4 regions of the Massilimicrobiota sp. An80 genome follow, and region 1 is predicted to be linked to each of the others. Evidence: predicted binding sites of a transcription regulator. Region 1 holds the regulator's gene; each other region holds the start of a gene.
The links. The regulator HrcA, encoded in region 1, represses chaperone genes, less so after heat shock. The targets are predictions, from matches to a motif close to TTTTAGCACTNNNNNNNNNNNAGTGCTAAAA.
Positions count from the first base shown of each region.

Region 2: a site for HrcA is predicted at 2,720-2,750, ahead of htpG (molecular chaperone HtpG). Genes of this name have one in related genera too.
Region 3: a site for HrcA is predicted at 3,272-3,302, ahead of B5G32_RS00600 (ATP-dependent Clp protease ATP-binding subunit). Genes of this name have one in related genera too.
Region 4: a site for HrcA is predicted at 4,843-4,873, ahead of B5G32_RS00425 (GroES family chaperonin). Genes of this name have one in related genera too.

Region 1 is NZ_NFHI01000038.1:1,235-9,456, reverse strand. Features, by position in the region: gene B5G32_RS10200 (L-serine ammonia-lyase, iron-sulfur-dependent, subunit alpha) at 1-716, shown strand, start outside; gene hemW (radical SAM family heme chaperone HemW) at 713-1,810, shown strand; gene hrcA (heat-inducible transcriptional repressor HrcA) at 1,915-2,952, shown strand; gene grpE (nucleotide exchange factor GrpE) at 2,963-3,520, shown strand; gene dnaK (molecular chaperone DnaK) at 3,541-5,361, shown strand; gene dnaJ (molecular chaperone DnaJ) at 5,411-6,535, shown strand; gene rpmB (50S ribosomal protein L28) at 6,632-6,817, opposite strand; gene B5G32_RS10165 (Asp23/Gls24 family envelope stress response protein) at 7,110-7,466, shown strand; gene B5G32_RS10160 (DAK2 domain-containing protein) at 7,479-8,222, shown strand, end outside.
Region 2 is NZ_NFHI01000001.1:30,710-38,931, forward strand. Features, by position in the region: gene vanT (serine racemase VanT catalytic subunit) at 1-1,013, shown strand, start outside; gene B5G32_RS00220 (glycoside hydrolase family 1 protein) at 1,151-2,563, shown strand; gene htpG (molecular chaperone HtpG) at 2,766-4,661, shown strand; gene B5G32_RS00230 (hypothetical protein) at 4,730-5,332, shown strand; gene B5G32_RS00235 (hypothetical protein) at 5,372-5,659, shown strand; gene B5G32_RS00240 (nitroreductase family protein) at 5,714-6,250, shown strand; gene B5G32_RS00245 (hypothetical protein) at 6,259-6,492, shown strand; T-box leader at 6,624-6,830, shown strand; gene B5G32_RS00250 (transporter substrate-binding domain-containing protein) at 6,963-7,709, shown strand; gene B5G32_RS00255 (amino acid ABC transporter permease) at 7,715-8,222, shown strand, end outside.
Region 3 is NZ_NFHI01000001.1:106,798-115,019, reverse strand. Features, by position in the region: gene B5G32_RS00605 (RsmE family RNA methyltransferase) at 1-552, opposite strand, end outside; gene B5G32_RS00600 (ATP-dependent Clp protease ATP-binding subunit) at 644-3,214, opposite strand; partial or broken gene tnpA (IS200/IS605 family transposase) at 3,356-3,631, opposite strand; gene B5G32_RS00590 (DegV family protein) at 3,786-4,682, opposite strand; gene B5G32_RS00585 (thiamine diphosphokinase) at 4,701-5,294, opposite strand; gene rpe (ribulose-phosphate 3-epimerase) at 5,291-5,935, opposite strand; gene rsgA (ribosome small subunit-dependent GTPase A) at 5,928-6,803, opposite strand; gene pknB (Stk1 family PASTA domain-containing Ser/Thr kinase) at 6,818-8,222, opposite strand, start outside.
Region 4 is NZ_NFHI01000001.1:72,053-80,274, forward strand. Features, by position in the region: gene B5G32_RS00400 (HAD family hydrolase) at 1-121, shown strand, start outside; gene B5G32_RS00405 (2-thiouracil desulfurase family protein) at 105-599, shown strand; gene B5G32_RS00410 (type I phosphomannose isomerase catalytic subunit) at 565-1,500, shown strand; gene B5G32_RS00415 (NAD(P)-dependent malic enzyme) at 1,572-2,747, shown strand; gene groL (chaperonin GroEL) at 2,866-4,482, opposite strand; gene B5G32_RS00425 (GroES family chaperonin) at 4,495-4,755, opposite strand; gene B5G32_RS00430 (DUF6440 family protein) at 4,946-5,140, shown strand; gene B5G32_RS00435 (VOC family protein) at 5,150-5,518, shown strand; gene B5G32_RS00440 (MBL fold metallo-hydrolase) at 5,548-6,216, opposite strand; gene B5G32_RS00445 (YebC/PmpR family DNA-binding transcriptional regulator) at 6,244-6,984, opposite strand; gene B5G32_RS00450 (aminoacetone oxidase family FAD-binding enzyme) at 7,103-8,222, shown strand, end outside.

The sequences.
Region 1 (8,222 bases):
CTATGTTTGAAAGTGTTGAAAATGGTTTGAAAAAAGAAGGAGTCATTCAAGGAAAGCTAAAATTAAAAAGAGTAGCAAAATCAATGTTTCAACAGGCACAAAATACGCGACGTGAAGCTGATCGTGAAAGATTATTTATTTCTAGTTATGCTTATGCTGTGTCAGAAGAAAATGCTGATGGTGGACAGATTGTGACAGCACCAACATGTGGGGCGAGTGGTATTATGCCAGCTATTCTTTATTATTGTTATAAGCAATTACATATTGAAAAGAAAGATTTGATTAAAGCTTTAGCTATTGGCGGTTTATTTGGTAATGTTGTTAAAACAAATGGTACAATTTCTGGCGCTGATGGTGGTTGTCAGGCAGAAGTAGGAACGGCCTGTGCAATGGCGGCTGCTACAATGGCTTGGATATATGAACTTAATAATTCGTTAATAGAGTATGCTGCTGAAATGGGATTAGAACACAATCTAGGATTGACTTGTGATCCTGTAGGTGGTTATGTTCAAATTCCATGTATTGAGCGTAATGGATATGGATCATTACGTGCATTAGATGCAGCAATGTTAGCTAAACAGTTAGGTTATTTAAGAAAAAACAAAGTGTCTTTTGATACTATTGTCAAAGTCATGAAAGAAACGGGTAAAGATTTATCTAGTGATTATAAAGAAACCTCTCTAGGTGGATTGGCGAAAGAATTTGGTTTATCATGAGTGCTTTATATGTTCATGTTCCATTCTGTCAGCATATTTGTAGTTATTGTGATTTTTGTAAAGTCTTTTATGATGAAAAATGGACCTGGGATTATTTAAAAGCTTTATCTTTTGAAATAAAAGATAAAGCTTTATCAACATCTTATGATAGTATCTATATTGGTGGTGGAACACCAACTGCTCTTACTTATCAGCAGCTTCAATACTTATTTGAATTATTAAAACCTTTTTCCAAACAAGTTCAAGAATATAGTATCGAAGTCAATCCAGAAACAATGGATCAAGAAAAATTAGAGCTTTGTTTTCAAAATGGTGTCAATCGTTTAAGCATTGGTGTCCAGACCTTTCGTGATGATTTATTAAAAAAGATTGGTAGAGTTCATACCTCTAAACAAGTTTTAGAACTCATAAAAGATGCTCAAACAATAGGCTTTCAAGATATTAATATTGACTTGATGTATGGTTTACCAGATCAGACATTAGAAGATGTTCAAGCAGATATTCAACAATTATGTCAATTAGACATAGGACATGTTTCCTATTATGCGTTGATTTTAGAGGATCATACAATCTTGAAAAATATGAATTATCAGCCTTTAGATGATGAAGAAGATGCCAAGTGGTATCATTTTATACGACAAGAATTAAAAAAATATGGTTTCCATCAATATGAAGTGAGTAATTATTATCGTTATAAACCATCGTTACATAATCTTGTATACTGGCATTATCAGGATTATGAGGGGATTGGTCTTTCTGCACATTCATTAAAAAAACATCATCGTTATGAAAATACAAAATCTTTGACACGTTATTTGAATCATCATTATTTAGAAAATGATATTCCATTGTCTATGAAGGATTACTTGTTTGAAAAAATCATGATGGGTTTACGTTTGAATGAAGGGATTTCTCTTGAGGAAATGAATAGATTATTTGATATTGATTTTCAAGTGAAATATCAAGATGTCATTACTAAATATCAAAATATGAATTTTTTAGAAATAACGAATGGATATTTAAAAACAACATCTTTAGGGATGGATTATCTCAATAATATTTTAATAGATTTTTTAGAAGATGAACAGGGATGACCTGTTTTTCATTCTTTTTTAGCACAAAAGTGTTGACAGTGCTAAAAAGATGAGTATAATGTAATTAGCACAAGAGGAAAAGGAGTGCTAAAGGAGGCTATGATATGCTGACAGCTAGGCAATTACTGATTTTAAAATGTATTGTTGAAGAATTTGTGGAAACGGCTGAGCCAGTAGGATCAAAAACCTTAATGACGAAATATCAGCTTCCTTATTCGAGTGCAACAATTAGAAATGAAATGTCGTTTCTAGAAGAACACGGTTACTTAGAGAAGACGCATACGTCTTCAGGGCGTGTCCCATCAACAAAAGGATATCGTTTTTATGTCGATACCTTGATGCAACCTAGTGTAGATGACGAGGTGAAAAATCAGGTTTCAACAATTTTGGGAGATCGACATCGCTCTTTAAATGAAATTATTAAAGAGAGTTGCCAAATTTTAAGTCAATTGACTCATTTGACAACAGTCGCATTAGGACCAAATGCAATTTATGAACATTTACAGAATATTACACTTGTTCCTTTATCTGAACATACTGTGACAGCCATTATCGTCACAGATAAAGGACATGTTGAAAATCGAAACTTCAATATTAAAAATAATGCTTATATGGAAGATTTAACGAGTTGTGTCAATGTCATGAATGAATTGCTTGATGGAACACCAATGAATCAAGTCGTTTATCATTTAGAAAGAGATGTCAAACCTATATTAAGTGCTCGTATTAAAGAACATGAAGTTCTATTCAATGCTTTCTTGGAAGCATTTATGAAGTTTGCGAATAACAATGTTTATTTTTCTGGAAAAGAGAATATGTTATATCAGCCAGAATATAACGATGTGAATAAATTACGTCGTTTAGTCACTGCATTTGAAAATTCACAATCTTGGAAAAGTTTGGAACCGATTGCTTTGGAAGATGGTGTAACGGTCAGAATTGGAAGTGATTCACCAATAAAGGATTTAAATGATGTTTCGGTGATTTCAGCTTCGTTTAAAACAGGGAATGAGTCTAAAGGATCTATTTCAGTCATTGGGCCAACACGTATGCCTTATGAGAAAGTCGTTTCTTTAGTTGAGTATATTTCAAAGAGCTTAGAAGAAGTTCTTGTAAGTCAAAATGATGAAGATGATGAATAGAGGTGAAACAATGGCAAAGGAAAAGGAAACTGAAAAAGAAGAAGTAACAGAAGAAGTTGTAGATGAACAAACAAATGAAAATGAAGAAAAGCAAGATGAGAATACAACAGAAAGCTTAGAAAAGCAAATGAAAAAATTGGAAGAAGAAGTCAATACATGGAAAACGGATTATTATAAAGTTTTTGCAGATATGGAAAACTTAAAAAGACGTTTGGAAAAAGAACATCAAAATTCATTAAAATTTATGATGCAGTCATTTATTGAAGAATTGCTTCCAGTAGTGGATAATTTTGAACGTTCGTTGAATGTGCAAAATCCAAGTGAAGAAGTTCAAACTTTCTTGAAAGGTTATCAGATGATCTTTGATCAGTTGATGAACATTTTAAAGAAAAATGGTGTAGAAGTGATTGAAGCTCAAGGTAAAGAATTTGATCCAAATCTACATCAGGCAGTAATGACAACACACGATGAAAATTTTGATCACAATGTTGTTGTAGAAGAACTTCAAAAAGGTTACAAATTGAAAGATCGCGTTATTCGTGCATCTTTAGTCAAAGTCAATGAATAAATTTTAGGAGGATGATTATTATGGGTAATAAAATTATTGGTATTGATTTAGGAACAACAAACTCATGTGTAAGTGTGATGGAAAATGGTGAAGCAAAAGTTATTGCAAATCCTGAAGGATTAAGAACAACTCCATCTGTTGTTGCTTTCAAAAATGGAGAAATTATTGTTGGTGAAGCTGCTAAACGTCAAGCAGTTACAAACAAAGAAACTGTTATGTCAATTAAAAGACATATGGGTACAAACTATAAAGAACATGTTAATGGTAAAGATTATACACCTCAAGAAATTTCAGCTATGATTTTACAAAACTTAAAAGCAACTGCTGAATCTTATTTAGGTGAATCAGTTAATCGTGCTGTTATTACAGTACCTGCATATTTCAATGATGCTCAACGTCAGGCAACAAAAGATGCTGGTAAAATTGCTGGATTAGAAGTTGAACGTATTATCAACGAACCAACTGCAGCAGCATTAGCATTTGGTGTTGATAAATTAGATAAAGAACAAAAAGTTTTAGTTTATGACTTAGGTGGAGGAACATTTGACGTTTCTATCCTTGATTTAGCTGATGGTATGTTTGAAGTTTTAGCTACTGCTGGTGATAACCATTTAGGTGGAGATGACTTTGACCAAGCTATCATGAACTGGATTGTTGATGAATTCAAAAAAGAACAAGGTGTTGACTTAAGCAACGATAAAATGGCTATGCAACGTGTAAAAGAAGCTGCAGAAAAAGCGAAAAAAGATGTTTCTGGTATGATGCAAACTCAAATTTCATTACCATTCATTTCGGCTGGTCCAGCTGGTCCATTACATCTTGAATTAACACTAACAAGAGCTAAATTTGATGAATTAACACATGATTTAGTTATGCGTACAGAAGGACCTGTAAGACAAGCATTAAGTGATGCAGGTATGTCTCCAAGTGATATTGATCAAGTTTTATTAGTTGGTGGTTCTACACGTATTATTGCAGTTCAAGAATCAGTAAAGAGATTACTTGGAAAAGAACCTAACAAATCAGTAAACCCTGATGAAGTTGTTTCTATGGGTGCTGCAATCCAAGGTGGAGTTATTGCTGGAGATGTTAAAGACATTGTCTTACTAGATGTAACACCATTATCATTAGGTATTGAAACAATGGGTGGAGTTATGACTGTCTTAATTGAAAGAAATACAACTATCCCAACAACTAAATCACAAATCTTCTCTACTGCTGCTGATAATCAACCTGCTGTTGATATCAACGTATTACAAGGTGAAAGAACAATGGCTAAAGATAATAAACAATTAGGTTTATTTAAATTAGATGGTATTGAACCTGCACCTAGAGGAGTACCTCAAATTGAAGTGACTTTCAGCATTGATGTTAACGGTATTGTTAATGTTAAAGCAAAAGATATGAAAACACAAAAAGAACAATCTATCACTATTCAAAACTCAACTGGTTTAAGTGATGAAGAAATTGATAGAATGGTTAAAGAAGCTGAAGCAAATAAAGCTGATGACGAAAAGAAACGTAAAGATATTGAAACAAGAAATAAAGCAGAACAAATGATTAATGAAATTGATAAAGCTTTAGCTGAACAAGGTGATAAGATTGATGATAATCAAAAAGCTCAAGCTACTGCTTTAAGAGATGAATTAAAGAAAGCATTAGATGCTAACGATATGGCTACACTTGAAGCAAAAATGAGTGAATTAGAACAAGTTGCTCAACAAATGGCAGCCTATCAATATCAACAATCACAACAAGGAGCTAATCCAACAGGTGATGCTTCAAATACAGCAACTCAAGATGATGATGTTGTTGATGCAGATTTTACAGAAAAAAATTAAAATAAAGCCAAGGCTTTGCCTTGGTTTTATCTAGTCAAGAGGTGAGATTATGGCTGAAAAAAGAGATTATTATGAAGTGCTAGGTATATCAAAGAGTGCCAGTGCTGATGAAATAAAAAGAGCATATCGTAAAATGGCTAAAAAATATCACCCTGATGTCAATAAGGAACCTGGAGCAGAAGAAAAGTTTAAAGAAGTTCAGGAAGCCTATGATGTTTTATCTGATGACAATAAAAAAGCTGCCTACGATCGTTATGGTCATGCTGCATTTGATCAAGCTGGTGGATTCGGTGGAGGAGCCGGAGGCTTTGGCGGATTTGGTGGCTTTGAAGATGTTGACTTAGGAGATATTTTTGGTTCATTCTTTGGTGGTGGAGGATCACGTCAAAGAAAAAGTGGACCTATGCGTGGTGAAGACCGCTTTGTTCAATTAGAAATTGATTTTATGGATGCTATTAAAGGTAAGAAGGCAGAAATTAAAATCAATTATGATGAACAATGTTCACATTGTCATGGAACTGGTGCGAAAACACCTAACGATTATCAGACATGTTCTAGATGTGGTGGAACAGGTACGATTCGTACACAACAACGTTCGCCTTTTGGAACATTTGTAAATCAGACAACATGTCCTGATTGCCATGGTACAGGTAAAGTGGTTAAAGAAAAATGTCCTCACTGTCATGGTAATGGATATGTCAATAAAAATATAACAGTTGAATTAAATATACCAGCTGGTATTAATACACACCAACAGTTACGTGTTCAAGGTAAAGGACGTCGTGGTACAAATGGTGGACCTAATGGTGATTTATATGTTGAAATCTATGTCAAACCACATCAACACTTCCAGCGTGATGGTAGAAACATTTATATTTCTATTCCAATTTCAGCAGTTGATGCCACTCTAGGTTGTGAAGTAGATGTCCCAACGGTTTATGGTGATGTGACATTAAAAGTTCCAGAAGGAACACAACCAGGTACAACATTACGTTTAAAGGGTAAAGGTGTGAAGGATTTACGTAGTGATAATTATGGAGATCAATTTGTTAAAATTGATGTTAAGATTCCTACAAAATTATCTCGTGAAGAAAAAGATCTTTATCATAAGTTAAAAAAAGCCGCAAAAAAAGAATCAATCTTTGATCAATTCAAAAAAGGTTTTAGAAGATAGCATGAATTTGTTATCTTCTTTTTTTCATATGATAGGGTATAATGATTGAATAAAAGGGCATAAAAAAAGCATCCAGGAAGGATGCAATCTTTATCATTAAGCACTTTTTCTAAGAGTTCTTAATTCTCTTGCTGAAATTTTTACTTTTTTTGGTTTACCATTGACTAAAATAGTAGCTTTTTGTAAGTTAACATTCCATTTTCTCTTAGTTGCATTTAATGCATGAGAACGAGAATTACCAGACATAGGTCCTTTTCCGCTCACTTCACATTTTCTAGCCATTATATTCACCATCCTTTACAAAGTGTCATTCACATACCTAAGTATAATATCATTAATAAAAAGAAAATGCAAATACTTTTTTATATAAACATAAAAAATATTTTGTATTTGAACGTAAATATAATATATGAAAAATATGAATATTTCAATATTTTTTTAAATTTTATTTACAAGATAATATAAGTGGGTTATAATGCGTATGCATTGTTATGAAATAATTGTCAACAATTTAAAAATAAGATATAATATAGTTAACTATTTATGAATTTATGATAAGAACGGAGGAATAGTTATGATAACAAAAACAACTGATTTAGGAGATATTTATCTTTCATTAGATGTCGTTGCTAGCATTACTGGGGGTGCTGCAACTGAATGCTATGGAGTTGTTGGAATGGCAAGCCAAAAGATTATGAAAGATGGTTTTTATGATCTTTTAGGTAAAGATAATTATGCTAAAGGGATTGTCGTAGAAGATGGGGAAACAGGAATTATTTTAAATGTCTATATTATCGTTGGATATGGTGTCAAAATTTCTGAGGTTGTTTATGAAGTTCAAAAGAAAGTGAAATATGTTTTAGAAACAACTTTAGATATTGATATTGAAGCAGTGAATGTTTTTGTACAAAGCATTCGTGTAACAGATTAGTGGAGGGTTAACATGAGAATCATTGATGGTAAACAGTTTAAAGAGATGGTTATAACAGGTGCAACTGTTTTGCATAATAATCATCCAGAAATTGATGCACTAAATGTTTTTCCTGTGCCTGATGGAGATACAGGTACAAATATGTCTTTAACATTTAGTTCTGGGGCAGATGAGATTGAAAAGTTAGATTCTAACGATATATATGAAATTTCAAAAAAATTATCTAAAGGTTTATTGATGGGAGCAAGGGGAAACTCTGGTGTTATTTTATCACAGATCTTTAGAGGTATTTCTATGGCTTTTGAGGGAAAATCTCAAGTGGATGCTGTAGAATTAGCACAAGCTTTACAAAATGGAGCAAAAGTAGCTTATAAAGCTGTTATGCGACCTGTTGAAGGTACAATTTTAACTGTCATAAGAGAATCAAGTGAAGCTGTTGTAAAATATGCAAAACCTGGTATGGAAATCGAAGATGTTTTTTCTTACTTTGTAAAAGAAGCTGAAGAATCATTGGAAAGAACACCAGAACTTTTGCCTGTATTAAAAGAAGTTGGTGTTGTTGATAGTGGTGGTGCTGGTCTCTTATTGATTTTAACAGGGTTTATGGCTGCTTTAGCTGGTGAAGAAATTGAACGTGTAGATATTAATAACGATAATGCAAAAGAAGCACTTGTTGATGTTGAATCTGATAGTGAAGATGCATATGGTTATTGTACGGAATTTATTTTTAGATTGGATCCAGCAAAAATAAAAGTT
Region 2 (8,222 bases), on a different contig from region 1:
TCATGGCTGTTGTCAAAGCGGATGCTTATGGACATGGAGCTGTTCGTATTTCTAAAGAATTGAATCGAATGGGGATACATCATTTTGCGGTTGCGACATTGGCAGAAGCCATTGAATTAAGAGACAGTCATATTAAGGGTGACATCTTGATTTTAGGATATACCGACCCTTGTCATGTTAAAGAATTACGAGATTATGATTTGACGCAGACAGTTATATGCGAAGATTATGCCAAGCTTTTAGAAAAGCAAAAAATAGATGTGAAAGTTCATGTGGCTATTGATACTGGTATGCACCGTTTAGGAGAAAGTGATATCAAAAAAGTCAAAGCTATTTATCAATCTCATTATTTACATGTGACAGGTCTTTTTTCACATCTTTGTGTCTGTGATGAAACGACAAAGGAAAGTCAAAAATATACATATCAACAAATTGAAGAATTCATGACATTCATTCAAAATCTTAAAAAAGAGCATTATTCAATAGGAAAGGTTCATCTTTTAAGCAGTTATGGTTTATTAAATTATTCAACATATAGTTTTGATTATGTTCGAATGGGAATCTTATTATATGGTGTTGATTCTTCATTGCCTAAGCAAAGTCAATTATCTTTAAAACCTGTTTTATCATTAAAATCAAAAATCATTTTAGTCAGAGATATTCAATCAGGCGATTCTATTGGTTATGGAAGAACATTTATAACATCAAAACCCATGAAAATTGCCACTGTTCCTATTGGTTATGCTGATGGATTACCTAGAGCCTTATCTAATCGTGGAAAAGTGATTGTTCGAGGACAATTTGCACCGATAGTGGGTCGTATTTGCATGGATCAGATGATGATTGATGTGACAGATGTTGAAAATATTCAGGAAAATGATGTTGTAACTATTATAGGTAAGAATCAGGTTTGTCAAAATGTAGAAACAATTGCAATGCAAACAAATACGATTTCTAACGAAATTTTAAGTCGTATAGGATATCGTCTGCCTAAAATATATAAATACGAATAATTATGAAACAAAGTTTCATATGACAATGCATTTTTTATATAATTATGAAACTAATTTATAAAGTTATGAAAAGATATTTACTCATATGTCAATATCTTTTAAAATGAGAATATAAGAGAAAAAGGAGGACTTTATAAGTGGAAAAGAAAATGCCAAAAGATTTTTATTGGGGTGGTTCTGTATCATCATTCCAAACTGAAGGAGCAAGAAATGAAGGAGGAAAAGGGGTTTGTATTTATGATGTTAGACCAATGAATCCTGAATTTTCAGATTGGAATGTTGCGATTGATGAATATCATCGTTATGATGAAGATATTGCATTAATGAAAGAAATGGGATTTAATTTCTATCGTTTTTCTATTTGCTGGTCAAGAATTATTCCTAATGGAACTTTAGATGAACCTGTTAATGAAGAAGGTGTGAAGTTCTATAGTGATTTAATTGATAAGTTATTGGCAGCTGGTATTGAACCAATGATTACATTAGTTCATTTTGATATGCCTTACCATCTTGTTAAAAATTATAATGGTTTTGCATCTCGTTATGTTGTAGATTGCTTTGAAAGATATGCAAGAGTATGTATTGAAAGATTTGGAGATCGTGTGAAACATTGGATGAGTTTCAATGAACAAAATTTGCATGGTCAAATGTTAAGAGTTTCTAATGCTGAAGAAATTCCTGAAGGTGTAAGTGAACCAAAACATTTATATCAAGTTAACCATAATGTCTTTATTGCACATTGTAAAGCTGTTAAAGCATTAAGAGAATTACAACCAGATGCTAAATTCTGTGGTATGGCTGCTGTTACAAATATTTATCCATACACAAATACACCTAAAAACAACTTATTTGCATGGCAAGCTTATCAATATATGAATGGTTTCCATGTTGATGTTTTTGCAAAAGGAAAATATCCAGATTATATGGTAGCTTATCTTGAAAATAGAGGATGGATGCCTCATTTTGAAGAAGGCGATGAAGAATTATTAAAATACACTGTTGATTATATTGCATTCAGTTATTATCGTTCTAATACAGTGACTGAAGGTGAATTTGACTTAGAAAGACCATATCATGAAGTTGTTGGTGAACATATGATCAAAAATCCTCATTGTGAAGCTAATGAATGGGGATGGGAAATTGACCCAATTGGATTTAGATGGACATTAAATGATTTACATACACGTTCTGATTTACCAGTATTCGTTCTTGAAAATGGTATTGGATGGCGTGAAGATATGACTCAAGAAGAAGTAGATGCAATGCTTGCAGCAGGTAAAACAATCGAAGATGATTATCGTATCAACTATCATAGAGATCATATTAAAGAAATGGAAAATGCAATGTTTGAAGATGGTGTTCCTTGTTTAGGATATATTACTTGGGGACCAATTGATATTTTAGCAAGTATGTGTAATATGGATAAACGTTATGGATTTGTTTATGTTAACAGAACAAACAAAGATATCAGAGATTTAAAACGTATTCCTAAAAAATCATTCTATTGGGTTGCTAAAGCATTTAAATCTAATGGTGAAGATTTAGATTAATAAAATCAAAGAATGGCAAGTTGACTTGACCATTCTTTTTTTTGATAAAAATTATATTAAAAAAGAATATTCAATGTAGTTATTTTTATGAGACGGATAAAAAAAGAAAAATTAGCACATCTGGGTTGACAGTGCTAAAGGATAGGTGTAAGATACTATTAGCACAAAAATAGATAGAGTGCTAATAAAAGGAGATGTAAATATGGCAGAAAAGAAACAGTTTAAAGCTGAGTCGCAAAGATTATTAGATTTAATGATTAACTCTATTTATACACATAAAGAGATTTTTTTAAGAGAATTGATTTCAAATGCCAGTGATGCTTCAGATAAATTATATTACAAAGCATTGACTGAAAATTTAAATGGTATTTCAAGAGAAGATTTATCTATTCAAATTGTCATCAATAAAGATCATCGTATGTTATCTATTATTGATCAAGGTATTGGTATGAATGCAGATGAATTAGAAGAACATTTAGGAACAATTGCTAATAGTGGTTCTTTTGAATTTAAACAGGCATTAGAAAAAGGACAAGATGATGTTGACATTATTGGACAATTTGGTGTTGGATTCTATTCAGCATTTATGGTTGCTCATAAGGTGGAAGTGATTTCTAAAAAGTATGGAGAAGATCAGGCTTATATCTGGGAATCTGATACAAGTGATGGATATACAATCAACGAAATTGATTATCCAAATCATGGAACAAGAATTAACTTATATTTAAAAGATAACACTGATGATGAAAATTATGACCAATATTTAGATGAATATGAAATTCAAAGATTAGTTAAGAAATATTCTGATTATGTTCATTATCCAATTAAGATGGATATGACAACTTCTAAGAAAAAAGAAGATAGTGATGAATATGAACAAGTCATTGAAAATAAGACATTAAATTCAATGGTTCCTTTATGGAAAAGACCTAAAAAGGAAATCACAGAAGAAGATTATAATGAATTCTATAAAGATAAATTTAATGATTTTAGCGATCCATTATGTGTTATGCATAACAGTGTAGAAGGAACAATTTCTTATGATTCATTATTATTTATTCCTTCTAAGCCACCAATGAACTATTATTCACAAGATTATGAAAAAGGTTTACAACTTTATTCTCGTGGTGTCTTTATTATGGATAAAGCCAGTGAACTTGTTCCTGAACATTTCAGATTTGTCAAAGGTTTAGTGGATTCACAGGATTTATCATTAAACATTTCTCGTGAAATGTTACAACATGATCGTCAATTGAAAATCATCGCTGATAAAATTGAAAAACGTATTCAAAGTGAACTTGAAAAAATGTTAAAGAATGATCGTGAAAAATATGAAGAATTTTTTAAGAGCTTTGGATTACAGTTAAAATTCGGTATTTATAACAGCTATGGTATGTTAAAAGATAAATTACAAGATTTATTGTTATATTATAGTGCCAATGAAAAGAAAATGATAACTTTCAATGAATATGTTGAAAACATGAAAGATGGTCAAAAAGAAATCTATTTTGCCAGTGGCGAAAGCTATGAAAAGATTGATCATTTACCAACAGTAGAAATGGTTAAAGATAAAGGATTTGATATTCTTTATATGATTGATAATGTAGATGAATTCTGTATTCAGATGTTAAGAGATTATAAAGAAAAACCATTTAAAAATATCAATCAAGGTGATTTAGATATTGATAGTGAAGAAGAAAAGAAAGAGTTAGAAAAAGTCAGTGAAGATAATAAAGACTTAATCTCAACTCTTAAAGATGCATTGAAAGATAAAGTTCAAGATGTCAAAGTGTCTTCACGTTTAAAAACACATCCTGTTTGTTTGGTAAGTAGCGAAGGTGTTTCTTTTGAAATGGAAAAAGTTCTCAATCAAATGCCTGATGGACAAAATATCAAAGCAGGAAGAATTTTAGAAATTAATCCAAATCATGCAATCTTTACAGCTTTACAATCTTTATTTGAAAAAGATAAAGATAAAATTAATGATTATGCATCATTGTTATATGATCAGGCTTTATTAATTGAAGGATTTAGTATTGATGATCCTGTTGAATTTTCTAATAAGGTTTGTCAATTAATGGTAGATGCAAATAAATAAGTCATTGGAGGAAACGGTTTTGATAAATCGTTTCTTTTTTATGTTATAATAGATTTGGGTGAGGAATTATGATAAAAAAGGGTATTTCTATAATGATTATAAGTTGTTTATTGATACTGATAACAGGTTGTCAATCTCAAGACGGATCTCAACAGGCGAATCTAACAGAATATCGTTTTGCAGGTTATTATGATTGGTTTTTAGGAAAAGAGGAATATGAAGATTTTATGACATATGTCTCTAATGATCAATCTTTAAAGATTGATTCTCAATATGGTGAAAAGATTTATCGAGATGGTGAATACCTGATTATAGAAGCAACTGATGAACAAAAACAAGCACTGATCAATCAAAATAAGCAGCTTATTGAACAGGCTACACAAGAATTTATGAAAATGGGAGAAGATTATCAGATGGATTATAGTGATGATTATTCGTCTATGACAATTTGGATTGATCAGGAACATTTTGTAGATATTTTTTCAAGTGAAGCTTTTCAAGTAGGTGGGAACATGCTTGGCATTATAAGTCTTGTTACAGCAAGTCGTGTATTGACAACGGGAGATTGTGATAGTGCTGTTGAAATTCATATTATTAATTTAGATAGTGACTATCAGGTTGCAGAAGCTATTTTTCCGTATGAATCTATTCAGATCACTTCTCAAGATTGACTGACAAGTCAACAAAATGATGTGACTGACTCTTCAAAATTGGAAGGTTATTCAAGAGTTTTAGCAACAGTCATTGAAAAAAATGACAATCAGATATTTTTCAAGCCTGAATCAACATCATCTGATTATCAAAAAGATGAAAAGCTATGCTTGTGTTTAGATAGTGTTTATGGAGAAGATGTTTTTATGCCTTATCAGTTATCTAAAGGTGATCAAGTCTATTTAACATTGAATGGAAATTATGCTCTTCATGATGATGGTGATGAAATTCCTGATATTGCTCCAATGGCAATCATTCCTGTACAATATATAGATGATGCTGTGTAACTTTATTTGCAAATCGGATTTATCAAGATTATAATAAGGATAGGTGATGAAAACATGGAATTAGATGAAGTTTTGAATAAAAGAAAAAGTATAAGAAGAGAATATCTGTCAAAAGAAGTTGATGATAATGTGATTCGTCAGGTTATTGAAGCAGCTATTTTAGCACCTTCATGGAAGAACTCACAAGTGACACGTTATTATATTGCTAAATCAAAAGAAGCTTTACAGCAGGTGAAGAATGCTTTGCCAGAATTCAATCAGGAAAATGTTGGTCAAGCTCCTGTTTTAATCGTTTCCACGATTGTTTTGAATCGCTCTGGTTATAATAAAGATGGTACACCAACGAATGAACTTGGCAATGGATGGGGATATTATGATTGTGGTATGCATAATATGAACCTTTTGTTGAAGGCAACAGAATTAGGATTATCTACGTTGGTTATGGGTATTCGTGATGAACAGAAAATAAAGGAAATATTTGCGGTTCCTGATAATCAATCTGTTGTCAGTGTTATCGCTTTAGGTTATAGTGATATGGAAATTGAAAGACCACAACGTAAAACATTTGAAGATATAACTGTAATGAAATGAGGAAAGATATGATAGTTTTATATATTATTGGTGGATTTGTTTGTTTATTATTGGCTATATATGTATTAGATCGTAGAGAAAAAATGTCAAAAAAGATTAAACAAATCAAAGAACAAAAACAAGAAATTCAAGAACTGAATAATCAATTAGATGAGATTCAATACCAACTTGATTTGATGGATGACTCTATTCAAAAGGCTCATGATATAAGTTCACAAATTTTATTTTATATGAAAAAATAAAATGATTTTTGTGAATATAATAAAATAATGATAGCTTTTATAGTAAAATTCAAAATATAATGATTTATATAAATAAAAAGTAAAAAAAGTGTTGACATGTTTATGCAAATGCATATAATAAAAGCATATAAAAAAATTCGATGAAAAAGAGAGTAGTTTAAACAAATATCAAGCGAGCTGATGTTGGTGTGAGATCAGTATAGGCGTTTAAATGAACCGCACTTTGGAGAACGATGCTTGAAAGAAGTAGGGTATCGAGTGAATCTGCTTTAAGGATAGAGGTGGATATATCTTTGATATATCAAAAAGAGTGGTACCGCGATGATTTCGTCTCTTAGTTCAACTAAGAGACGTTTTTTTATACAAAGGGGGAATTGATTTTGATGAGGATGAGTTTACGGCGATGATTGATTAAAATCACAGAAGCTATAAAATAAATAAAATCAAAAAAGAAAGAAGAGGGAATGAAAATGAAAAAATTATTTAAAGGATTATTAGTTGCCGCTATGGCATTAACAATGACAGCATGTGGTGGAGGAGAAAGTGGTTCAAATGAACAAAAGTTATTGATTGGTATTTCTCCTGATTATGCACCTTATGAATCATTAAATACTGATGGTGAAATGGAAGGATTTGATATTGATATGACAAAAGAGCTTATTAATATCATGAATGAAAATGGTGGAAATTATACTTATGAATTTAAACAGATGTCATTTGATACAATTTCAACAAGCTTAATGGCAAAACAAATTGATTTAGGTATTTCAGGTTTTACAATGCATGATGACTGGGATGTGTTATGGTCAAATAAATATAATGATTCTAAACAAGTAGCTTTAGTTTCTGAAGATAGTTCTATCCAGACTGTTAAAGATTTAGAAGGTAAAAAAATCGGAGCACAGTTATCAGCAACTGGTGAAGCATGTGCTAATGATATTAAAGATGCGAAAGTAACAACTGTTACAGATGTTAAGGTATTAGTTGAAACATTAAAATCTGGTGGTGTTGATGCTGTTATTTTAGATTATGCAGTTGCTAAAAATTATGATTCACAAGATGCATATAGAATGATTGATGAAGCTTTATTAGAAGAAGAAAATTTAATTATTGCAAATAAAGATAGTCAAGAATTAATGGATGATGTCAATAAAGCTTTAGATGAATTTATAAAATCTGATAAATATACTGAACTAAAAGAAAAATGGGGAGCTTAATATAAATGGAAAATCTTTTAACACAAGAAAATTTAATGTTTATGTTAAGAGGTGCTGGAATGTCGCTAATATTAGCGACATTCGCAGTTTTCTTTGGGATGATTTTAGGAACATTGGGGGCTGCTTCAAAGTTATCTAAACATGCACCTTTAAGATGGATTGGAAATATATATGTAGAAGTCATTCGAGGAACACCAATGTTATTACAGATTATGTTCTTCTATATAGCTATTCCAGTTATCTATCAGTCAATAACTGGAACTCGTATGAATCCTGATCCATATATTTGTGGATTAATCGCTTTAAGTATAAATAGTGGAGCCTATTCAACTGAATTAATCAGAAGTGGTATTCAGGGAATTGATAAAGGACAATGGGAAGCCTGTGAAACATTAGGATTAAGTTATTTTCAGACAATGCGTTTTGTGGTATTGCCACAAGCCTTTAAGAGAATTATTCCACCAATTGTCAGTGAATTTATCACTTTAATTAAAGATTCATCATTGATTAGCT
Region 3 (8,222 bases), on a different contig from region 1:
TTGAAGCGTTTTTGCTAAAAGTGATTTTTCACCATTTCTGCTTTCTTCTTCATAGGCAACTAAATTGACATCGCCTAAATATTTCTCTAACTGTGATATTTTTATAAGTGAAGTCAACTCAGGTATTGTCTGACGACAAGATTGTTCACTTGCCTCTTTTAAAATACGAGTATAACGTTCTCTTTTCTTTTCAAAAGATTTTTCATCCGTTTTAATAATACTTCTTTGTGATAGAAAAGGAACAATTCTATGAACACCTAATTCCGTAGCCTTTTGAAGAACCCATTCAAATTTATCATTTTTAGGTAAGCCATAGATTAAAGTCACTTCAACATCCAGTTCATTATTTTCTATGAGCTCTTCTTTTTGTTGAAGTATTCCTTTTTCAATATCTATAATTTCATATATATAAACATGATGATCTGGTAAAATACAAATCACTTGATCACCTTGATGATATCGCATGACACGTTGCATATGTTTATGATTATAAGGGTCAATATGTATGAATGATCCCTCTATATTTTGAGCATCTATAAAATATCTTTGCATAACTTCCTCCTTTGGCTATTCTATCACATTTTGTTGAATATAAAAAGAAAAAAAGATTAGTAAAGTCAATCCTCTACTAACCTTCTCACTCTTATGACTTTCTAATCATAAATTGTTGATTTTGATAATCAATCGTAATGTTATCATCTTTTTGAATAGAACCTTTAATCATTTCTTTGGCAACTAAAGTTTCAATATGTCCCTGAATGAAACGTTTAAGTGGTCTCGCTCCAAAAGTAGGATCAAAACCTTCTCTTGCAATTTCTTCTTTAGCCCCGTCACTCACTTGAACTGATATATTTTGTTGTTCTAGACGTTTAGAAAGCTGAGCAATAAATTTATCAATAATCTTATAAACAACTTGATTATCTAATGAATTGAACATGACAATTTCATCAATACGATTCAAGAATTCTGGTTTAAAATGAGCTTTTAATTCCATTTCAACTTCATGTCTTGTTTCTTCATTATTACCTTGTAATAAATATTGTGAGCCAATATTAGATGTCATAATAATGATTGTATTTTTGAAGCTAACAACATTGCCTTTAGAATCAGTAATACGACCATCATCTAAGACTTGAAGCAAAACATTAAAGACTTCAGGATGGGCTTTTTCAATTTCATCCAATAAAACAATGCTATAAGGCGCACGTCTAACAGCTTCCGTTAATTGGCCACCTTCTTCATATCCAACATAACCTGGAGGAGCTCCTAACAAACGAGAAACACTGAATTTTTCCATATATTCACTCATGTCAATACGGACAATATTCTTTTCACTATCGAATAATTGTTCTGCTAAACTCTTTGCAACTTCTGTTTTTCCTACTCCAGTTGGCCCAAGGAACATAAATGAACCAATTGGACGGTTTTCATCATTGATTCCAGCACGTGATCTTAAAATAGCATCACAGATTTTTTCAATCGCTTCATCCTGTCCAATAACTCTTTTTCTTAAAATATCATCAAGATGTAATAATTTTTCTCTTTCAGATTCCATCAATTTATGAATAGGAATACCTGTCCATCTAGCAATAACTTCACTGACTGTATCAACTGTTACTTTTTCCTGTAATAAAGCATCATCAGACTCTTGTGATTGATAATCAGCAATTTCTTTATTAATACGAGGTAATGTTTCATACTTGATTTTTGAAGCTTCTTCTAAATTACCTTCAGTTTCATATTTATCTTTAAGGGCTTCATATCTCACTTTTTGATCTTTTAATTCTTTAATATGATCTAAAGCTTTCTTTTCTTCTTTCCATTTATCTGTTAAACCTGTTACTTGTTCATCTAATGAAGCAATACGACTTTTAATTTCATCTAGACGTTTTTCATTATCTGCATTTTTATCTTCTTTTTCAATAGAAATACGTTCCATTTCCAAACGATTCTTTTCTCTTGTGATAACATCTAATTCTTCTGGTAAAGAATCAATTTCCATACGTACAGATGCACATGCTTCATCAATCAAATCAATAGCCTTATCTGGCAAGAAACGATCAGTAATATAACGTTCACTCATATTCACAGCTGCCACAATGGCACTATCTGTAATCTGAACACCATGATGAGATTCAAAGCTATCTTTTAAACCACGTAAAATTGCAATTGTATCGTCACTATCTGGTTCATCAACTTGAACTTTTTGGAAACGTCTTTCTAAAGCAGCATCTTTTTCAATGTACATACGATACTCATCTAGCGTTGTTGCTCCAATACAGTGAAGTTCACCACGTGCTAACATTGGTTTTAATAAGTTAGCTGCATCCATAGCACCATCTGTTTTTCCAGCTCCAACAAGCTGATGAATCTCATCAATGAATAAAATGATATTTCCTTCAGATTTTTTAATTTCATTTAATACAGCTTTTAATCTTTCTTCAAATTCACCACGATATTTAGCACCTGCTACCAAAGCTCCTAAATCAAGTTCATAAAGAGTCTTATTTTGTAAGCTGACAGGCACGTCATTTTTAAAAATACGCCATGCCAATCCTTCAACAATAGCAGTCTTTCCAACACCTGGTTCACCTATCAAAATAGGATTATTTTTTGTTTTACGTGATAAGATTTGAATAACACGTCTAATTTCTTCATCACGACCAATAACAGGATCTAATTTTCCATCCTTAACATCTTGAATAAGATCTCTACCATATTTTGTTAAAACTTCATATTGATTTTCTGGTTGTGGATTATTAACCATATTTCCACCTCGCATTTCCTGAATAATCTTTTCTAATTCTTTTTTATTTAAATGATATTGTCGAATCAAATCTTGAATAAATGTTGATTGCACTTCAAACATTGCCATAATCAAATGTTCAACACTTGTATATTCATCTTTATAATCACTCATCACTTTTTGAGCCTTTATTAACAATTGATTCAAATCATATGATATTCTTAATTGACTTTCATCAACACCATTGACTCTTGGTTTTTGTTGTTGTTTATTTCTTAAAAATGTTTCTAACTGTTGAATATTGACATTTGCTTTTGATAGCACACGATATAAAATACCACTTGTATCTTCCAATAATGCTAATAAAAAATCTTCAACATCAACAACCTGACAAGACATTCCTAAAGTCTGTTGCATGGCTTTTTGCATAGCTTCCTGCATAGCTGTTGTCCATTTTTCTATATTCATCTTCATCACTCCTTTAGCACTCATTATATCCAAGTGCTAATTATAGTATACCATGTTTTTTAGCACTGTCAACCCCGAAGTGCTAAAATGTTTATTAAAATTCAAATACTGTTTTTATAATGAATAACCTGACTTATTCAAATCAAATATCATCAGTGTAGACTTTGACTTCAACTGTCCCATAAATTCCGATATAGAATATTTTGGTGGAATTTCAAGCAACATATGTATATGGTCAGGACATGCTTGCCCCTCTATAAGTTCTACATCCTTGAATCTGTTAATCAACAGTATCAATATCTCTATGATATCTCTTCTTAATTTATTATATATGATGAGCCTTCTATATTTTGGTACGATAACTATATGATATTTGCATCTATATGATGTATGTGATAAACTATTTATGTCTTTCATAGACTAACCTCCTTTGATTCTTTTGTTTCTTAGCTGCCAGGCTAAATTCATTGTATCATTGGAGGCTTTTTACTTTCAACGCTCTAAGCTTAATTCTTTTACCACGCATATAACACGTGGTATTTTTAATAACAAAAAATCTTTAGGATTTCTCCTAAAGATCATATTTTTTTAAAATACCCACACCAATTGGATATGGTCCCGTATGCACACCAATTGTAGCGCCAATTTGTTGAATTAAAATAGGTTCATGGAAGTCTGGATAAGCTTGTAACATCACCTCTTGCAAGCTTTCTTTAAACTTTTCTCCTTCTTGTTGATCATAGCCATACCCAACACAAAAACGATAATCATTTGGTGAAAGCTGGTTATCTTTAAAATATTTTACAGTATGGTCAAGAACTTTCTTTTTAGATTTTTCACGTCCGCGTGTAACACCCATTGCAAATATTTCACCATCATGAAGTACAATTAAAGGTCTAATTCCTAATGTTTTCGCTGCAACTCCAGCAACTTTACCAATTCGTCCACCATGAATGAGATATTCAAAATTTCCAACTGTAAAGAAAATACGTCCTGACGATTTGATATTTTCAATTTTTTGAATCACTTCGTCATATTGATAGCCAGCTTCTTTCATTTGGGCAGCCTCAATAACCAGTAAACCTTGTAAAACAGTATTCACAGTAGCATCAATAATCTTAATTTGACGTTCAGGATATTTTTCCTCTAACATCATTTTCGCATTCATGGCACTGTTATAGGAACCAGAAAATTTAGTCGTAATACATATACATATAATATCTTCCTGATTTTCCAGGATAGGTGTAAAAGTTTTTATATAATCTTCAATAGAAGGCATAGAAGTTTTAGGAAAAACATCTTTATGATCAACCATAAATTGATAAAATTCATGCACTTCTAAATCTTCTTTTTCTTTTTGATAGTGTTCATTATCAGTTGTTATATAAAATGGAACAACATGAATATGAAACTGATTAATCAATGACTGATCTAAATCACATGAACCATCTGAAACTATCTGATACATTCTTATTCCTCTTTTCCATTATGATATTGATTGAATACAGAGTACAGGTCGTGAATTTTCCACAATCGCATATTCTTCATTCATTTGATTGGATACACACAGAGGATCATTTCTTTTTAAGATGTAATGATCCAATGGATAATGACAATCTTTTAATGTCACGACGCTCTCATCAAAAGCAAATATAGAAAAATAATGATATTGATCTTTAGCAAGATAATGTTGACCTGGTTTTAAAACAAATATCTTGTTCCATTCATCATAGATCGTGATAGAGATATCCTGATATTTTTCTAACAAACATAGTACTGCCATAAAATGATCAATACGGCGATGTGTCACACCATATAAATCAATGGCACCATAACCCTTTTGAATAGCATATTGTATTGCCAATGCTGTATCAGTGTCATCTTTAATACTCGAATAACGCTGAATATTGATATCTTGAAGAATCTGCTCATTTTCAATAGAATCCATATCTCCAATAGCTATCACAGGTGTAATTCCCTGCTGGTATAAATGATAAACACCCTGATCGACACCAATATATTCAATTGTTGAATCTTTCACAGATCCAACATTGATTCCACTATAAATGCCTATTTTCATTTTAAGGAATCAATAGCTTCCTTTCTATTTTCAGCATTAAAAACATAACTTCCAGCAACCAGCACATCCACACCTGCTTCTCGACATAATTGACCTGTCGTAGCATTAATGCCACCATCCACTTCAATCAAATAATGACGATTCTGTTTTAACTGACAAAGTTCCTGTATCTTAGAAAGCGCCTGCTCTTGAAACGTTTGTCCGCCAAATCCAGGTTCAACACTCATAACTAATACTAAATCAAGATCATCTAAATATTGTTGAATTGATGAAATAGGTGTGTTTGGCTTTACACTTAGTCCTACATGTACGCCTTGATCATGAACATACTGTATAAATGTTTTCACTTCCTGTTCGTGATGAAAAGCCTCAATATGCGCTGTTATTAATGAAGCATGTGATTTTATAAATGCATCTACATATTGCATTGGTTTTTCAATCATTAAATGAACATCAAGATATAAGTCACTCACTTTTGCAATATCATTTAAAATACTATAACCAAATGAAATATTAGGAACAAAATGTCCATCCATTACATCATAATGAATCCAGTCTGCCCCACATTCACGAATAGAATCCAAATCTTTCTTGAGCTCAGCAAAATTAGCTGATAAAACTGACGGTGCAACTTTAACCATATTTTTTCTCCTTCAATAGTTTGCTTTCTTTTAAAAACATTAAATAATGTTCATATCTTTGAGATGATATTTCCCCTTGTTCAACAGCATTTTTCACTGCACAATGTGGTTCACTTTCATGTAAACATCCTCTAAACTTGCATTGTTTAGATAATTCATGAAAGTCATGATAACTTATAGCCAGATCCACTGGTTCAATATTTAATTCCAACGATGAAAAACCTGGTGTATCTGCAACATAACCACCATACATCTCAATAAGTTCAACATGTCTGGTTGTATGTTTTCCACGTCCTAAAGCTTTTGAAATTTCATTTGTATCAATCTGCAAATGAATATCCAAAGCATTTAATAAGCTTGATTTTCCAACACCACTTTGTCCAGTAACAACTGTTACTTTATCTTTAAAAATATTCTTAACAGCCTCTATCCCCTGTTCTTGTTTAGAACTCACATATAGAACCTGATATCCTGCATCTTCATAAGGTTTCATTTGATGATATATCAAACTTGAATCCACAAGATCCATTTTTGATATACAAATAATCGGTTGAATCTGAAGATGTTCAATTAAAATCAAAAAACGATCTAACAGTAATAAATTCATATCTGGTTCTTTAGCAGAAAAAACAAGTAAAGCCTGATCAACGTTACAGATTGGAGGTCGAATAAGACTGTTCTTTCTTGGTAACAGGGATAAAATATATCCTTCATTTTGATTTTCAATAGAGAATTCACAATAATCTCCAACCAATGGTTTTAAAGAATCTTTTCTAAATTTCCCACGGGCACGACATTGATAAACTTGTCCCTGTGACTTAACATAATAGAATCCTGCCAAAGCTTTAATAATTTGTCCTTTTTGCATTGCTTTTCTCTACCTCATTGTTGTCCTGTTATCTGATTTGTTCCTGTTACTTGTGAAGAAGACGGAGTGTCAGTACTTGGTGTCGTTGTATTATTATTTTCGTTTTCTGCAGGAGTTTCAGGAATTTCTGGTTTTTTATCATAATAATACAAAACAATTTTTTCACCTTTTTTATAAACTGTTGTAAAAGCAGCAAGTGACTGTTCTTCTACAACATTGATTTTCATAGTTTTAATCTCTTCGACTGATGTTGGTGGTTCTAATACACTTAGCTCTACAGTAAATCCTGCTTCTGTCAAAATGCTTTTAGCTTTTTGAATATCTTGACCATAAACATTTGGAACTTCAGCACTGTATCCTTGTGAAACTGTCAATGTTATTGTTTTATTGTCACTATTTGGATCAATTTTCTCTCCTGCATCCAAAGATTGTTCTAAAATAGTTCCTTTTGAAGCTTCATCAATTCTATCTTCTTTATTGACTTTAAAGCCTAATTCCTCAAGTTGATCTGCAATAGTATCATAATCTTTACCGACATAATCTTCAATGACGATATATTGTCCAGAAGAAACAACCAAATGAACCTCATCACCTTTTTTAACATTTGCTTTTGCAAGAGGATCACTTTCAACCACTTTTCCTTCTTCAACATCATCACTCAATTCATAAGTGACATGACCTTTAACTTGCAAGCCTCTATCTTCTAACAAAGTGATAGCTTCAGCTTCTGTCAAATTCACTACATCAGGCATTTCAAATGATTGTGAAGGTCGTAAAAGCAGAAAATAGACTGCAATTAAAATTGCTAATGCTGCGACAACACTACCACCAATAATCATCAGCATCTTTTTATGTGAACGTTTTGTTTCTTCTTCTGTTTCTTCTTCAATTGGTAAATGTGTCTGCGACTGTGTAAAAAAGTCTTTATCTTCAGCAACAATTGTTGCTAATTCATCATCTTCCTCATAATCAAATGTTATTTTTTCATCATTGATATGGGCTGCTTCCAAACAATGATTCAAATCTTCCAACATTTCAGAAGCACTTGCATAACGATCTTTGATATTTTTAGCAGTTGCCTTAATAATAATATTTTCAACCGATTGAGGGATAGATGGATTAAAAGCACAAACAGAAGGGATTTCATCACGCATATGTTTTAAAGCAATATTAACTGGAGATTCCCCATTAAATGGAACTTCACCGCGAAGCAACTCATAAAAGACAATTCCTAAAGCATAAATATCACTTTGTGCAGTTGCTTTCTCTCCACGGGCAATTTCAGGTGCCAAATAATGTAAAGAACCCATAATTGTATCTGTTTGTGTCACCTGTGATAATGATTGAATAGATGCAATTCCAAAATCACCAATTTTGACAACCCCACTATCAGTAACCATAATATTTTGAGGTTTTAAA
Region 4 (8,222 bases), on a different contig from region 1:
TTCTATTGGTGTAACTTGGGGATTTAGAGGGCGACAGGAATTGGAAAATGCTGGAGCTGATTATATTGTTGACAATCCTTATGAAATTATGGAGCTTATTCAAAATGAAAATAGGGGTTAGTCAATGTTTGCTAGGTGTCAATTGTACATATAGTGGAAAGAGCCATCCTCTTGATATTTTGATAGAAATGGATAAAAGACATTCCATTATACCAGTTTGTCCAGAGGTCTTAGGAGGATTACCTATTCCAAGAGATCCTGCTGAAATTCAATCTTTGGAACCCTTGAAAGTTGAATCAATCAATCATCAGGATGTGACTACTGAATATATTTTGGGTGCTCAAAAAGCGTTAGACATCTTTATTAAAAATGATGTTCAAGTGGCATTGTTGAAGTTTAGAAGTCCAAGTTGTGGTTGTGATGGTATCTATGATGGATCATTTCAACATCAATTAATCGAAGGACAAGGTGTTTTTGCTAGAATGTGTCAAAAATGTGGTATTCAGCTTTTTCATGAAAATCAAATTGAAGAATTCTTAAAATATATAGGAAAGGAAGATGATTATGGGACATATTTTAAAGATTCAACCAGTTTTTAAAGAAATGATTTGGGGTGGCCATAAATTAAGAGATGTTTATGGTTATGATATCCCAAGTGATAGCACAGGTGAGTGTTGGGCTATTTCTGGACATCAAAATGGTGATTGTACAATTAGTGATGGAGAATATCAAGGAAAAACTGTTTCTTGGTTATGGCAAAATCATCGTGAACTTTTTGGAAATGTCAATGGTGATCAATTCCCATTATTAGTTAAAATTATAGATGCAAAAGATGACCTATCAGTTCAAGTTCATCCTAATGATGAATATGCTGCCAAACATGAAAACTCATTAGGGAAAACAGAATGTTGGTATGTTTTACAAGCTGATGAAGGAACAAAAATGGTTATGGGACATCATGCTCAAACAAAAGAAGAATTTGTAAAAGCAATTGAAAATGATGATTATGACCATTTATTAAATTCTTTTGAAATTAATAAAGGAGATTTCTTCTATATTCCATCTGGAACGTTACATGCGATTTGTAGTGGTTCATTAATCTATGAAGCTCAACAATCATCTGATATTACATATCGTGTTTATGATTATCATCGTAAAGATAAAAATGGTAATGAAAGACAATTACATGTTCAACAATCTATTGATGTCACAAATGTACCTGCTGATTTAGCAACAAATAAACTTTTTACAAATAGTCATTTAGATCATGGTTCTAAAACAAGATATGTAGAAAGTGAATTTTTCACTGTTGATTGTTATAGAATGGATGGAGAAAATACAATTATTAATGATAAACCATTCCAATTGGTAAGTATTCTTGAAGGTGAAGGTACATTGGAAGGTATGGAAGTGAAAAAGGGAGATCATTTTATTATATGTAGTGATCAAGAAGAAGTCACATATGATGGTAAAATGACTGTTATGATGACAACATTATAAAAGCAGATGGAAACATCTGCTTTTCATTTTGTAAAAACTGTGGCATAATAGATACGAAAAGAGGGAGAAAAATGAAAGATATATATCAGGAAGCATTAGAATTACATGAAAAAACAAAAGGGAAGCTGGAAGTACAGTTAAAAGTCCCTTTAGAAGAAAGTCATGATTTATCATTAGCATATACACCAGGGGTGGCTCAGCCATGTCGTGAGATTGCGAAAAATAAAGATGATGTCTATAAATATACTTGGAAACAAAATAGTGTTGCTGTTGTCAGCGATGGAACTGCAGTTTTAGGATTAGGAGATATTGGACCAGAAGCAGCTATGCCTGTTATGGAAGGAAAAGCAGTCCTATTTAAAAAGTTTGGAAATATTGATGCTGTGCCTATCTGTTTAGATACAAAAGATCCTCAAGAAATTATTCGTACAGTTAAAGCTATTGCACCAACATTTGGTGGTATTAATCTTGAAGATATTAGTGCACCACGATGCGTAGAAATCGAAAGAACACTTATCAACGAATTAGATATTCCAGTCTTTCATGATGATCAACATGGAACAGCCATTGTTGTTACAGCTGGTTTATTGAATGCATTAAAAGTTGTTCATAAGAAAATTGAAGATATTACTGTTGTGGTAAGTGGAACTGGTGCAGCAGGAAGTTCTATTATCAAAATGATTCATGCATTGGGTGTTAAAGAAATATATGGATTTAATATCAATGGTATTGTCACAAGAGAAGATTATGATCAATATGATTTTTTAACTCAGGAACTAACTGAAATCACAAATTCTCAAGCGAAACGCATGACAATGGCAGAAGCTATGAAAGAAGCTGATGTCTTTATTGGTGTTTCTGCACCAGGTGTTTTAACACCAGAAATGGTCAAAAGTATGAAAGAAAATCCAATTGTTTTTGCGATGGCAAATCCTGAACCAGAAATTCCTTATCAGGATGCTATTGATGCTGGTGTTGCCGTCATGGGAACTGGACGCTCAGATTATCCAAATCAAATTAATAATGTTTTGGCATTTCCAGGATTGTTTAGAGGGGCTTTGGATGTAAGGGCAAGAAAAATTAGTGAAGGAATGAAATTGGCAGCGGCTCATGGTTTGGCCTCACTTGTGAGTGATGAAGAATTATCACCAACATATGTTATTCCAAATGCGTTAGATCCACGTGTGAGTCAGATTGTAGCTCAGGCTGTTGCAAAAAAGGCTATTGAAGAAGGACTTGCAAGATAAAAGCTATTTACAGCCTTTTTTGTTATGATATGATGAAAACGAAAGGGGACAATATCAACTTAAACAAAAAAAGAAAAAACATAGAGGACATTGAACCTCTATGTTTTTTGCTTTTCTATTAATACATTCCTGGTGCCATTGGAGCAGGAGCTGGATTATCTTCTTTAATTTGTGCAACACCTGCTTCAGTTGTAATAAATAAAGCAGAAATACTTGCAGCATTTAATAAAGCACTACGTGTAACTTTTGTTGGGTCAATAATACCTTTATCAAACATTGATACCCATTCACCATCTTTAGCATCAAATCCTTGTCCATCAGCAACTTTCATTTGTTGTTCTACAATTTCATCACTATTGAAACCAGCATTTTCAGCAATTTGTCCCATTGGAGCAAGTAATGCATCTAAGACAACTTTAATACCTTTTTGTTTATCTACGTTAGAATCTTTTAACTGGTCTTTTAAAGCTACATAAGCGTTAACTAATGTAACACCACCACCCATAACGATTCCTTCACTAACAGCAGCTTTTGTGGCATTTAAAGCATCTTCAATTCTTAATTTCTTTTCTTTCAATTCAGATTCAGTAGCTCCACCAACTTTGATAATAGCAACACCATTACTTAATTTACCTAATCTTTCAGCATAATTCTTTTTATCATAATCACTCTTAGAATTATTCATTTGTTCAGTGATTTCTTTAACACGTTGATCAATAGCAGTCTTATCACCACTACCACCAATCATTGTTGTATGATCTTTTGTAATATGAATCTTTTTAGCAGATCCTAAATCAGTCATTTGCATGTCTTTTAAATTCATATTTAAATCTTTACTGTAGAATTTAGCATTTGTTAAAATGGCAATATCTTGTAAGATTTCTTTTTGATTATCACCAAAACCAGGGGCTTTTGTAGCCACAACATTAAATGTTCCTCTTAATTTATTAACAACTAATGTTGAAATCACTTCTTGTTCAAAATCATCAGCAATTAATAATAAAGGTTTATTAGATTGCATAACTTGTTCAAGAATTGGTAAGATTTCTTGAACTGTATTAATTTTTTGATCAGTAACCATGATTAATGGGTTATCTAAATCAACAGTCATTTTTTCTCTATCAGAAACCATATATGGAGAAACATAACCTTTATCATATTGCATACCTTCAGCAACTTCTAATTCTGTATCAAAGCTGTTAGATTCATCAACACTGATGACACCATCTCTACCAACTTTTTCCATGGCTTGAGCAATATATTGACCAATTTCTTTATCTCCAGAAGAGATTGTCGCAACACTTTCAATATCATTGCTTGTTTCCACTTTATGAGATTTATCTAAAATATATTTTGCAACTTCCTTACTTGCATAATCAATACCTTCACGCATTAAAACAGGGTTTGCACCTTTTTCAACAGCTTTTAAACCATTTTGAATCATGCTTTGAGCTAAGATTGTTGCTGTAGTTGTTCCATCACCAGCAACATCATTTGTTTTATTGGCTACTTCATATACAAGTTTTGCACCCATGTTTTCAAATGCATCTTCTAGTTCGATTTCTTTAGCAATTGAAACACCATCATTTGTAATTAAAGGTGATCCAAACCCTTTATCTAAAACAACATTACGTCCTTTAGGACCAATAGTGACTTTTACTGCATCTGCAAGAGTATTAACTCCATTTAACATTGCATCTCTGACATCTTTAGAAAAACGAATTTCTTTACTCATTATTTATTCCTCCTATTCAATAATAGCTAAAATATCTTCTTCTTCTAAAATCATATATTCGTCATCATTATCTTTAAATTTTGTTCCTGAATATTCTTTAAAGATAACAGTCATACCTTCTTTTAAGTGTTCATCACATTTAGGCCCAACAGAGACAACAGTCGCTTGATTGCTTGCTTGTTCTTTTGGACTTGTTAAAATGATTCCACTTGCTGTTTGAGTTTCAGCTTTTTCTTTTTTTAATATCACATAATCATGTAATGGTTTTAACATTTTGTATTCCTCCTTATGTTTTAGCACTCATATATCTTGTTTGCTAACAACTATTATTATAGCATGATATATGAACTGAATATGAACTTTTAGCACTATGATTTTAAAAGTGCTAAAATCCTTAAAATATATGAAAAAATATTTTTATTTAGACTTCTCTTTTGTTATAATTTAAAAAAAGGAGAAGATTATGGCAAAAAAATATGAGAGATTTATAAAAACTTATAGTTCAGAAAAAATACTTCAAACTTCTGAAATATGGGTTGATAAAGAAACAGGTGTGAATTATCTTTTTCATAGTAATTCCGTTGGTGCAGGACTGACAGTATTAGTTGATAGAGAAGGAAGACCTATTATTACAACGGTATTTCCAGATGAAGAATAGGAGGACGATATGAAAGCTGTATTTAATCATTGTAATATTAATGTTACAAACTTAGAAAAAAGTATCGCATTTTATCAAAAAGCATTAGGACTTACTGTTGTCAGAGAAAAGGAAGCATCGGATGGAAGTTTTAAACTTGTTTATCTGACTGATAGTGAAGCCTCTTTTCAATTAGAATTGACATGGTTAAAAGATCATCCACAGGCTTATGAATTAGGTGAAAATGAAAGTCATATTTGTTTTGTTGTTGATGATTATGAAGCATATCATCAATTGCATCAAGACATGGGATGCATATGTTTTGAAAATGAAGCAATGGGACTTTATTTTATTCATGATCCTGATGATTACTGGCTGGAAATTGTACCACAAAAATAAGCAAAGAACCTTTGTGCGAAAGGTTCTTTTTATACGAGAATTTCAAATGTCTGATTTTGATGGGTAACAGGCAGGATTTGAGCATGATAGGGATTGTCTAAATGCTCTTGTAATAGGAGTTTTGTTGTTTCATAGTGTCCAAAATAGTGAATTGGTAAAATGTATTTTGTTGGAACATGTCTTAAAAAAGCATTTAAGCCTAATAAATAGTCTTTTTCTTGACGAATATCCACAACAACACAAGCAAGATCAACTGGTTCTTTGATAGAACAGATTTCTTGGAGGTAAGTCTGTTTTTGATATATATTGTCTTGTTCTGGTTCACCTTCCCAATGCCACCAATGAAGATCACCAGCATGATATATTGTCTGATTTTCCACATGGACAAGAAAAGCACATCCTTCATCAGTAGAAAGCAGTGTGGAAATAGATAAATCATCTATTTGATAAGTTTGATGTATATCTACATAATATGCATCATATTTATGACGCAGTGTATTGGATAAAATATAAGTGATTTGAGGATGATGAATTTTAAAAATATTGGGATTATAATGATCATAATGACGATGAGAAACAAAAACATAAAGAGGTCTCTCTTGATTAAGGTGAAGTTCACCTTGATAATAATCAAATAAAAGCAAATGATTGTCTAACTCGACTAAACAACCACTATGATATAAATGTGTAACTTTCATATAAAAAAAGATAACATGCGAAACATGTTATTCTTCTTCTCCATCATCATAATTTGAAACATTGTGATAAACTTCATCAACATCATCACAATCATTTAATAATCCCATTAATCTATCAAATAACATCATATCATCACCTTCAAGTTCAACATATTCTTGAGGTGTTGTTGTAATATCATCCACATCAAATTCAATATCTTCTTTAACAGCTTCAATAGCTGTTTTGATTTTATTTAAATCTGTTGGTTCACCTGTTATTTTAATACGTCCATCTTCTAATGTTGTAATGTCTTTAGCATCAACATCACCCATCACTAAAGCTTCTAAAACTTCGTCTTCGCTCATACCACTTAAAACAACAGTGCTTTCTACATTATATAAATAAGCGACAGAACCTTCAGCTCCTAATTTAGATTTTGCTTTCGTAAATGCAGGACGGACTTGAGAAATTGTACGATTAATATTATCAGTTAAACATTTTACAATTAATGTTGAGTTTCCTGGTCCAAAACCTTCAAATTGAATAGGTTCATAGTTTTCTGTTACACCACTTTTGACTTTATCAATAGCACGTTTAATAACATCAGCAGGAACTTGTTCTTTTTTTGCTTTATCTACTAAACGTCTTAATGCTAAATTTCCATCTAATTCAGGTCCACCAGCTTTTGCTGTTAAATAAATTTCTTTTCCATAGCGAGAATATAATTTCGCTTTTTTAGCTGCAGTTTTTGCCATTGCAACTTTACGCACTTCATGTGCTCTTCCCATGATAAAATTCCTCCTTTGAAAATTCCTTTAGTATTATAAACATTTTTTAGTGATTTTTCAATAAAAAATGGTATAATCACTATATTTCATATAGAATTGAATGAAGAAAGGAGAAATTATGAGAAAAATAGTGATTGTTGGAGCTGGAGCTTCAGGTGTCTATTTATCTGTTTTATTAAAACAAAAATATCCTCAAGATGATGTTATTGTTTTAGAACAAAATCAATCTCCCTTAAAGAAACTTTTAGCAACTGGAAATGGAAGATGTAATCTTTCCAATCAAAATATGGATCAACAATATTATGATAGTGATAATTTAGATATTGTTCAGTCGATTATTCAAGATTTTGATATGGTCAGTCAAATGAAAGAAATAGGACTATATTGTCTATATCAGGGTCATCTCTTGTATCCTAAAAGCGAGCAGGCTTTATCAGTAAAAAATGTATTGATGCAACGTGCTCAAGAAGCGGGTGTTTTATTTTTTTATGAACAGGAAGTTCACCGCATTGAATGTCAAAATCAATATAGAATTGTAACATCAAAACAAACATTTCATGCTGATATTGTTATTTTGGCCATGGGGAGTGAAGCAGGGAAACTTTCAGGCATGAATGAATCACGTTATCATATTTTAAAGCAGCTTCAATTAAAAGTGATTGAACCATTACCTTCTTTAGTTCAGTTTTATACATCACCTGTTTTAAAAGTTTTAAAAGGTGTAAGAGTGAAGGGGACTTTTTCGTTGATGGAAAATGACAAGTGTATTCATCAGGAAAAAGGTGAATTATTATTTACTGACTATGGTGTGAGTGGTATTGCTGTTATGCAATTGTCATCTTTTTATAAAAAACATCATCAATATCAATTATATATTGATTTTTTTGACGAATTAAGTCACAATCAGTTATGTCAATATTTATCTCAGCAATCTTCATTATTTTTAGAAGGTATGTTAAATCATAAAATTGCATCATATTTTCAAAAATATCAAGATCTTCCTATTCAAAAACTGGCTTTTTTATTAAAACATTATCGTTTAGATATTCAAGGTATCAGAGAAGCGCAGTATGCACAGGTGATGAAAGGAGGATTATCATTAGAAGATGTCACTTATGATTTAGAATTAAAAAGATATCCTAGTATGTTTGCTATAGGGGAAATATTAAATGTAGCAGGAATGTGTGGAGGATATAATTTGCATTTTGCATTGGCAAGTGCTTATCGTGTAGCGCAGG